DNA from 3 places in the Dermacoccus sp. SAI-028 genome. Region 2 is predicted to be linked to each of the others. Evidence: riboswitches for the same ligand, from Rfam matches in the RefSeq annotation. Region 2 holds a riboswitch; each other region holds the start of a gene.
The links. A riboswitch is a leader RNA that binds a small molecule or an ion and turns the genes downstream of it on or off. The one in region 2 is predicted to bind thiamine pyrophosphate.

Region 1 (3,241 bases), 200 kb from region 2:
AGCATGGCAGCCGTGATGGCGACGATGTCGTCGCGCTCGGCGCCGAGGGCGACCATCTCGTCGCTGAACTCGTCGGTCCAGATGCGGCCACTCACCTCGAACGGCAGGCCCGTCTCGGGGTTGAACTTGCCGATGCCGTGCCACTGGTCGGCCTCGTCGGAGAACGCGGGCTCGTAGCCGCGGCCCTTCTGCGTGATGACGTGCACGAGGGTCGGCCGGCCGTAGTCGCGAGCGCGGCGCAGCGCGGCCTCGACAGCCGCCTCGTCATGCCCGTCGATCGGGCCGAGGTACTTGATGCCGAGGCTCTCGAAGACGCCCGTGTCGGGGTAGACGATGTCCTTGAGACCACGCTTCACGCCGTGCAGCGCCTCGTACATCTTCGTCCCGACCTTCGGCGTCGCCTGCAGGCGGTTCTTGCCCCAGTCGAGCACCTGGTCGTAGGTGTGCATCGTGCGCATCGTCGCGAGGTGGTGCGCCATCCCGCCGATCGTCGGGGCATAGGAGCGCTCGTTGTCGTTGAGGACGATGACGAGCGGCAGGTCGGCGTCGGCGGAGATGTTGTTGAGTGCCTCCCACGCCATGCCGCCGGTCAGGGCGCCGTCACCGATGACGGCGACGGTGTGACGGTCGCTCTCACCCTTGAGGCGGCGCGCCTTGGCGATGCCCTCGGCCCAGCTCAGCGACGTCGAGGCGTGCGAGTTCTCGACGACGTCGTGCTCGGACTCCTCGCGGCTCGGGTAACCCGACAGGCCGCCGGATTTCTTGAGCTTGCTGAAGTCATGGCGGCCGGTGAGCAGTTTGTGGACGTAGCTCTGGTGGCCGGTGTCGAAGACGAACGTGTCCTTCGGCGAGTCGAAGACACGGTGCATCGCGATGCTCAATTCGACGACACCCAGGTTGGGGCCCAGATGCCCACCCGTCTTGGAGACGGATTCGACGAGGAACTGACGGATCTCGGCGGCGAGCGCGTCGAGCTCCTCGGCGGGGATTCGCTTGAGATCGTCCGGACCCGAGATGGTTTCCAGCAGCGTCACGTCTCACTCAGCCTTTCGAAAGTGCAGTCTCCTGAGTCTAGGTCGTCGACCGCGCAGCCGCCATGCGGGCGGGGGCGCCCTCCCGTCGCGCCACCGTCGGAGCCGGTAGCGCCGTCGGAGATCAAAGGCCGGGACTCTGCCCGCCCACGCACCCGCCCCGAACGCCGGCGCATCACAGCCGAGGGACGAACGTCTTGCCGCGCATCGCCTCGTGCACGAGACGGACGGCGCGCGCCGTGGCACGCAACCGCAGCCCCTCCGCGGACAGGTGCTCCATCACCTGCGGCACCGCGCGCGGTGGCAGCTCGTCGGCGAGGTCGACGCGGATGCGGCGATATGACTCGCGCATCGCGCCGAGTTGAGCGTCGACATGCCACGTCGCCACCCAAGCGAGCGCCACCGGGTGACGGCGCCATGCGTCGTAGGCCCGAAAATCCGAGGGGCACTGATCGAGCAGCCACTGCGTCGCCGCCTCCTGCCACCCCGGTGCACCCGGCGGCGGCACACCTCTCGGCCAGCCCGGAGGGCCGGTGTTCACCTCGTCCGACATGACCCCAGCGTACCCCATTGTTCGAACACGTGTTCTATTTGATGACCGCCCCACGAGACCGCAGACCGGCGCGAGACACGCCCCCGAAGCCAGGTGCTCTGTGGCATGCTGAGCCCGTCACACGGGAGCCCGAGGCGCGGGCTGAGAGGGCATCGCCATGCCGACCGTCCAACCTGATGCGGTTCATGCCGCCGTAGGGAGTGTTCGATCGTGGCTACCCTGACGCCTGCCCCTTCCCCTGCCCACGACGATGCGCCACGCCTGGCGCCGGCCGCCGCCACCCCAGAACGGCGCGAGGCCCGCCGCAGCGCCCTCGTCGGAAACTTCGTCGACCAGTTCGACATCTTCCTGCCCGTCATTGCGCTGGGTGGGGTGCTGTCGACGCGTTCGACGATTCCCGACGGCCTCGTCTTCGCCGCGACACTCCTGGGCCGCCCCCTCGGGGCGTTCATCCTCGGCACCCTGGCCGATCGTCGCGGACGAGCCCGCGTGTCACGCGGCGCACTGCTCGGCCTGAGCGTGTGCACCGGCCTCATGGTGACGCTCCCCCTGCACACCTCGACGTGGGCCGTGGCCGCTCTCCTGGCGTTGCGCTTCGCCGCCGGATTCTTCCTCGGCGGGCAGTACTCCGCGGCCATCCCCCGCGCCCTCGCGCTCACAGAGCCGCAACGACGCGGCCACCTGAGCGGCCTCGTCATGGCGATGTCACCCCTCGCGAACGCCACCATCGCTGCCGCCACGATGATGCTGACGGCCTCACTCGGCGGCGCGTACACCACGTGGGGGTGGCGCCTGCTGTTCGTCGTCGGCGCACTCCTGCCGTTGATCCTGGCCCTCACCGCGAGGTCAGCGCACGCCGGGCCGGCAGGTCACAGCCACTCTCCCCACGAATCCGACAATCGCGATCCCGCCGCGCACGACGCGACCGACGACGAGGAAGAGCGCGTGACGGGCCGTGTCGTGGCCGCATTGTTCACCCTCATGACGGGGCTGTGGTTGTTCACGATGATGGGGGTCTCGGTGCTGACGAGTTCGCTGCGCCCGCACTTCTCCCCCCATGACGTCGGGCTCGTCATGCTCGTCGCGACGGCCGTCAGTGCGCCGACGATGGCCGCGGCGGGTGCCGTCTCGACGCGTGTGGGCCGTTCACGCTTCTTCATGGCGTTCGGAGCACTGGCCTGCATCGCCGCCCCCGCCGCCTATCTCGTGGCAATGCATGCCGCGTCATCGGGCAGCATCGTCGCCACGACGATCGCCGTCGCGGCCGTCCAGATCGTCACCGTCTCCGCCTACGGCCCGGTCGGCGCCTACCTCGCCGAACACTTCCCCGAGTCGCGACGTTCGCGTGGTTACGGCAGCGTCTATTCGGCGTCGATCGTGCTGCCCGGCCTGTACCCGTTCTGGCTGCCCACCGTGACACAGTGGCTCGGCCGTTCGGCCGCCGTCCCGCTCGTGTTTTGCGTCGCGGGCCTCCTCGTCACTCTTGCCCCCGCGTGGATACGCGGAAGTAACGTTGGTGGTTACGAAAAAGTAAGTTGAGTGGGTGAAATCAGCTCGAACCGGTGGCGACGCCGTGATGATCTTGTTAACGTCGTGACTCGGTTCACATCGACTATCGAAGGATGAGCATGTTCACCACACGCCGTACCGCCAAGAT
Region 2 (3,241 bases):
CCGAGATGGACATCCGACGCGCCGCCGGCGTGCCTGATGCCCCGACGCATGCCAGCCTGCTGGCTGCGCGCGCTGCCCAGGCGACCGACACGCCCTCGGCTGACGCCGGTCAGATGGGCGGCGTCGAGACAGGTGTGCCGCGTGCTCCGAAGACCGACGACGTGACGGGAACGCGCGCCGAAGACCGTTGAGCATCAGCCCGGTTCGTCGACAACTCGGCTGACCGGGCCGGGCGGGCGACGCCGGCGGCGGCGTTACGCCCAAACTCAGAGCAACGAGACGAAGGAGAACACGATGATGAACTGGACGGCACGCCTCGCCGTGATCAGCGGCGGGTTGAGTGAGGAATCGTCGACGCATCGTCTCGCCCAGCTGCTGAGCGACGCGGTTGTCGAGAGTGCGCGGGAGCAGGGCAGCGAGGTCGTCGTCGAGCGGATCGACCTGCGGGCGCTGGCGCACGACATCACGACGGCGTCGTTGACGGGGTTCGCTCCCCCGGCGCTCGCGGACGCCTACGAGGTGCTGGGCGCGGCCGACGCCGTGGTCGCGGTGACGCCGACGTACAAGGCGAGCTTCACGGGCTTGTTCAAGTCGTTCTGGGATGCGACTGCGGGCGGCGTGCTGAGCGGCGTGCCCGTCATCGTCGGCGCGACGGGCGGTTCCGCCCGACACTCACTGGTGACGGACACCGCCTTGCGACCGCTGTTCGCGTACATGAAGGCGCTCGTCATGCCGACGGCGGTCTACGCCGCGCCCGACGACTGGGCCGGGCGAGGCCTGGAAGCGCGGGCGAGCGAGGCCGCCGGTGAGTTGACGCAGCAGCTAGAGCGCGTGCTCGGCGGAGCAGACGTGGTGGTGAACGGCGGTTCTGGCGCGCGCGTGTCCAAGGATGGGGAAGCGCCGAGAACATCGTCGAAATCGGTTCGTACGCTTGCCGAGACGCGCAATCGGGCGCGCGATCCGTTCGTCGCGGTGCCGACGATGGAAGAGATGTTGCGCCGCTGAGCACGACTCGTGACCGGAGGGGTCCGTCAGGTTCGTCACGAACCTGACGGACCCCTTCGTCACGTTCGTCTGCCGGGATGTGCCATAGTCGGAAGCGTCCTTCGTGGGAGTCCTGAGAACAGGGCTGAGAGGGAGCTGATACTGCTCCGACCGCTACCCGACCTGACCCGGATCATGCCGGCGCAGGCAGCCAAGGAGACCTCATGGTCGCTCATCCTCCGTTCGGTGCCGACGTTCGTCGACGCCTGCTGCGTGGGGTCTTGCCGTGCCTTCGTCCGATCCGAAGGAGGCACCATCATGACGACGTTCAACGCCCGCGACCTCGCGGCCACCACCGACCGAGCAGCCACGTCGCCGGCGTCGGCCGCGGTTCAGAGGCGCGCAACCACCCCCGCTGACGGATCGGACGCTCGCCGCAAGCAGTACCGAGACGCGGACGGCCTGCGCGTGCCCTACACCGAGGTCATCCTCGACAACTCCCCCGGCACCGGCGCGGCCAACGCTCCCGTCGAGCTGTACGACACCTCCGGCCCGGGCAGTGACCCCGAGGTCGGGCTGCCGCCGTTGCGCGCCGAGTGGATCGCCGAGCGCGACGACGTCGAGACGTACGCCGGCCGAGAGCGCACCCTGCTCGACGACGGCCGCTCGGCCGTCCGACGCGGTGAGGCGAGCCACGAGTGGCGCGGCGAACGTCGCGCACCGCTGCGCTCGAAGGACGGCGCCGTCGTCACCCAGATGCACTACGCCCGTAAGGGATTGATCACCCCCGAGATGCGATTCGTCGCCGCCCGCGAGAACTGCGCCCTCGAACTCGTGCGCGACGAGGTCGCCGCCGGACGCGCGATCATCCCCGCCAACGTCAACCACCCGGAGAGCGAGCCGATGATCATCGGGCGTCGCTTCCTCGTCAAGGTCAACGCGAACATCGGAAACTCGGCCGTGACGTCGTCGATCGCCGAGGAGGTCGACAAGCTGACGTGGGCGACGACGTGGGGCGCCGACACCGTCATGGACCTGTCGACCGGTGACGACATCCACACAACGCGCGAGTGGATCCTCCGCAACTCCCCCGTCCCGATCGGCACCGTGCCGATCTACCAGGCCCTCGAGAAGGTCAACGGTGAGGCCGACAAGCTGACGTGGGAGATCTTCCGCGACACCGTCATCGAGCAGTGCGAGCAGGGCGTCGACTACATGACGATCCACGCCGGCGTGCTGCTGCGCTACGTGCCGATGACGGCCGAGCGCATCACGGGCATCGTCAGCCGCGGCGGCTCGATCATGGCCGGCTGGTGTCTCGCGCACCACGAGGAGAACTTCCTCTACACCCACTTCGACGAGCTGTGCGAGATCTTCGCCCGCTACGACGTCGCCTTCTCCCTCGGTGACGGCCTGCGCCCTGGCTGTACCGCCGACGCCAACGACGAGGCGCAGCTTTCCGAGCTGCGCACCCTCGCCGAGCTGACGAAGCGGGCATGGCAGTTCGACGTCCAGGTCATGGTCGAGGGCCCCGGGCACGTGCCGCTCGACCTCGTCGAGGAGAACGTGCGCCTGCAGCAGGAGTGGTGTGACGGCGCGCCGTTCTACACGCTCGGCCCGCTCGTCACCGACGTCGCACCCGGCTACGACCACATCACTTCCGCCATCGGCGCGACGACGATCGCGATGGGTGGCACCGCGATGCTGTGCTACGTCACGCCGAAGGAGCACCTCGGCCTGCCGAACCGTGATGACGTCAAGACCGGCGTCATCACGTACAAGCTCGCGGCGCACGCCGCGGACGTCGCGAAGCGCCACCCCGGCGCGCGAGCGTGGGACGACGCGTTGAGCAAGGCGCGCTTCGAGTTCCGTTGGAACGACCAGTTCAACCTGTCGCTCGACCCCGACACCGCGCGCGAGTTCCACGACGAATCGCTGCCCGCCGAGGCGGCGAAGACAGCACACTTCTGCTCGATGTGCGGGCCGAAGTTCTGCTCGATGCGCATCAGCCAGGACGTGCGCGACCGCTTCGGCGACGCCGGCGCCCAGCAGCGCGTCGTCAGCGAGAGCGAGGCGCGCGAGGGCATGCAGCAGATGTCGAAGACGTTCGTCGAGCTCGGGCGCAGCGTCTACGTCGACCCCGACACCGCCCACGCCCTGGCAACCCCCACGCCCCAGGACTGACGGGTTCGCAACGGTGAGGGGTGGAGCAACTCGACTCCGCCCCTCACCGACTCTTGTCTCCGTCCGTGCCCGC
Region 3 (3,241 bases), 1.0 Mb from region 2:
CGCAGGTTGTCCTCGAGCACCATCCACTCGCCGGACGCGGGCGAGACGAGGTCGAGGCCGCAGATGCCGGCGCGGACGAAGTCGGCGGGCACCCGCTGGCCGTCCTTGGACCAGCCGGGCGAGCGACGCAGCATGTCGGCGTCGACGCGGCCCGCCTTGATGATCTCGCCGGGGCCGTAGACGTCGCGCAGGAAGAGTTCGAGCGCACGGACGCGCTGCTCGGCGCCGGCGCTGAGCTCGGCCCAGCGCTCGGCCGAGATGATGCGCGGCACGATGTCGATCGGGTACGGGCGGTTGCCGTCCTCGGAGTTGATCGTCACGCCGAGCTCGGTCAGGCCCTTGCCGGCCGCTTCGAGGCGGCGCGACACCTCGTCGGGCCCGAGCGTCTCGATGCGCTCGATGACGGCCGCGTAGTCGGGGCGCAGCTCCGCATCGTCGGTGACGGATTCGTCGTGCACGCCCGGGGTCTCGGGTTCGTGCTCGCGGTATTCGCTGAACGCCTCGGGGACGATCTCGCCCTCTGCGCCCTCGTCGTTCGTCGGGTTCGTGCCCTGTGCCGTGGTCATGGGGACGACGTTACGGCAGACGGCTCACGTGCGCTCGCGCACGAAGCGGGACGTGCGTGAGGCCCTTGGGGGCCTTGACGGTAATGCGGAACCCGTCGGGTAGGCGGCGGCGCCAATCCTCGAAGGTCGTGAGTGACGGCCAGCGGTAGTAGCTGGCGTTGAGTGCGACAGTGTCGAAGAGGTTCGCCGCGTAGTACTCGAGGCGCACGCGGTCGGCGACGCCTGCGGGGTAGACGGTGCCTTTCCAGGAGGCGTACGTCCACCCTGACGTGCCGAGGCGCAGTTGCGCTCGGGTGGCCGTGCTCATGGCGTCAGCATGCCACCGGAGCGCGGCGTGATGTTCGGCCGGGACGTGAATGTGGACGAGATCCGCCGAGGTGGACGTGAATCGCGAATGTGGGCGAAATTCGCCGGTGTGGACGAAATTCGCGACGCTCAGTGATGCGTCGGCCAGAGACACGCGAGGAGGGCCAGGCAGAACCTGACCCTCCAAGCGAACAGCTCCATGCGCAACATGGACGCCCCCGAGTCTGCTGCACCGAGCGTGGGAGCCGAGCCCGCGAGGCTCCCACGCCGGAAAGCGGACGAAGGGGAATTACTTCATGACGACGACGGGCGCCTGGCTCTTGCCCTTCTGGGCTTCCTTGGCCTCTTCTTCGGCGCGCTTGACGAGGGCCTGCGGCGGGTGGCCGGCGGACTTGGTGAAGTAGTCGGCGGCGCGGCGTTCGGCGTACATCTTGGCGGCGGCGAGTGCGCCGGTGGAGATGGCGGCGTAGATCGCGGCTTCGATGATGCTGGCGTTCGGGTCCTTCGCGCTGCGCGGGCTCTTGCCGGTCGTCATCTTCCACGTCTTGGTTGCGGTGGTCGTCGCGATCTTGCTCGCGACGATGCCGGCGCCCATGCTCAGCACCTTCCACACGAGGTTGCCCATGGTGTTTCCCCTTACGTGTCGTCGGCCGTCGTGAGGCGTCGTCGAGCCTCGGGCCGTTGATGTCTTGGGTCCATCCTCGCGCGTGCATGTGTCGCTGCGCCAGTCGGCATGCTCATCAGCCCGGTCTGACGGGGGTGGGCGTCGTGGCGGCCGGCTCGTGCACGAGGGATCCGGCGTCGGCGTGAGGTGCGCACGAGCCGTCAGCGGGGATGCCGGAGTGCGAAGCGGGCCGAAGCGTGTCGTCCGTCGGTGGTCGGTGCTAATCTCACGCTCGAACGACAGGGGAGCGCAGTGTGCGCTGAGATCGTGCCGCATCCGGCACCAAACCCTCGAACCTGACCCGGTTAGCACCGGCGGAGGAAGTCGAGTTCTCACTCGTCGCGCGTACGTGCGGGCGACGACGTCCCTCACTGGCCGTGAGGAGGAACGTTCACATGATGTCTCGTGGTGGCCGCGCCGTGCTGGCGCTCGCGTGCGTGGGTGCGCTGGCGGCGTGCAGCGTCGACAACAACTCGTCGGGCTCGAAGTCGAGTTCAGCGGGCGGCTCGGGTGCGTCGGGTTCGGGCGCGTCGAAGACGGTCACGTTGGTGACGCACGAGTCGTGGGCGCCCGACAAGAACGTCATGGCCGAGTTCACGAAGCAGACGGGCTACACCGTCAAGGTCGTGAAGTCCGGTGACGCCGGTGAGCTCGCGAACAAGCTCGTGCTGAGCAAGAACAACCCGCTCGGTGACGTCGTGTTCGGCATCGACAACACGTTCGCCTCGCGTGTCACGACGAACGACGTCCTCGAGCCGTACAGCCCGAAGGGCGCGCCTGCGTCGGCGTCGAAGTACGAGCTGCCGGACGGCCAGGGCAAGGGGCAGCTGTCGCCGATCGACACCGCGTCGGTGTGCGTCAACGTCGACGACGCGTGGTTCACGAAGAACCACAAGACGAAGCCCGCGTCGTTCGACGACCTCGTCAAGCCCGAGTACAAGAACCTCATGGTCGCGCCGGGCGCGTCGTCGAGCTCGCCGGGCATGGCGTTCTTCCTCGCGACCGTCGGCCACTACGGCCAGGACGGCTGGGAGGCGTACTGGAAGAAGCTCATGGCGAACGGGCTCAAGCTGACGTCGGGCTGGAGCGACGCGTACGAGGTCGACTTCACCGGCAGCGGCAAGGGCAAGCGTCCGATCGTCGTCAGCTACGACAGCTCGCCGGCGTTCACCGTCGACAAGGCGGGCACGTCGACGACGTCGGCGCTGCTCGACACGTGCTTCCGATCGACCGAGTACGCCGGTGTGCTCAAGGGGGCGAAGAACCCCGACGGCGCGAAGGCGCTCATCGACTTCATGAACGGTGCGAGCTTCCAGAAGTCGCTGCCCGACTCGATGTACGTCTTCCCCGTCGACTCGAACGTCGAACTGCCCAAGGCGTGGGCGGCGAACGCGAAGCAGCCGACGAAGCCGATCGAGGTGTCGCCCGCCGACATCGACAAGAACCGTTCCGAATGGCTGACGAAGTGGAAGGACGTCACGTCCAAGTGACGCCCGAGCGATGAACGGCACCCGTGATGGTCTGCGTCGCGGCGCACGAGCCCGGGGCGCTCGCGCGCCGTTCGTCATGGCCGCGCTTGCCGTCGTCCCGCTCGTGTTCCTCGCGATCTTCTTCGCGTGGCCCGTCGCAGCGATGGCGGTGCGTGGGCTCGCGCCGGGTCGGCACGTCGATCTGGGCGGATTCACGGACGTCCTGACGCGCCCGC

Region 1: another riboswitch for thiamine pyrophosphate. It lies ahead of EDC82_RS06165 (MFS transporter); the one in region 2 lies ahead of thiC (phosphomethylpyrimidine synthase ThiC).
Region 3: another riboswitch for thiamine pyrophosphate. It lies ahead of EDC82_RS02460 (thiamine ABC transporter substrate binding subunit); the one in region 2 lies ahead of thiC (phosphomethylpyrimidine synthase ThiC).

The regions. Positions count from the first base shown of each region.
Region 1 covers NZ_SMFS01000001.1:1,345,552-1,348,792, reverse strand. The annotation lists gene dxs (1-deoxy-D-xylulose-5-phosphate synthase) at 1-1,034, opposite strand, end outside; gene EDC82_RS06170 (hypothetical protein) at 1,207-1,584, opposite strand; TPP riboswitch at 1,696-1,801, shown strand; gene EDC82_RS06165 (MFS transporter) at 1,795-3,123, shown strand; gene EDC82_RS06160 (hypothetical protein) at 3,207-3,241, shown strand, end outside.
Region 2 covers NZ_SMFS01000001.1:1,542,915-1,546,155, forward strand. The annotation lists gene EDC82_RS07090 (CE1758 family FMN-dependent luciferase-like monooxygenase) at 1-191, shown strand, start outside; gene EDC82_RS07095 (CE1759 family FMN reductase) at 295-1,005, shown strand; TPP riboswitch at 1,099-1,213, shown strand; gene thiC (phosphomethylpyrimidine synthase ThiC) at 1,303-3,168, shown strand.
Region 3 covers NZ_SMFS01000001.1:522,855-526,095, forward strand. The annotation lists gene EDC82_RS02445 (circularly permuted type 2 ATP-grasp protein) at 1-566, opposite strand, end outside; gene EDC82_RS02450 (DUF72 domain-containing protein) at 577-873, opposite strand; gene EDC82_RS02455 (DUF4235 domain-containing protein) at 1,162-1,497, opposite strand; TPP riboswitch at 1,768-1,876, shown strand; gene EDC82_RS02460 (thiamine ABC transporter substrate binding subunit) at 1,932-3,026, shown strand; gene EDC82_RS02465 (iron ABC transporter permease) at 3,037-3,241, shown strand, end outside.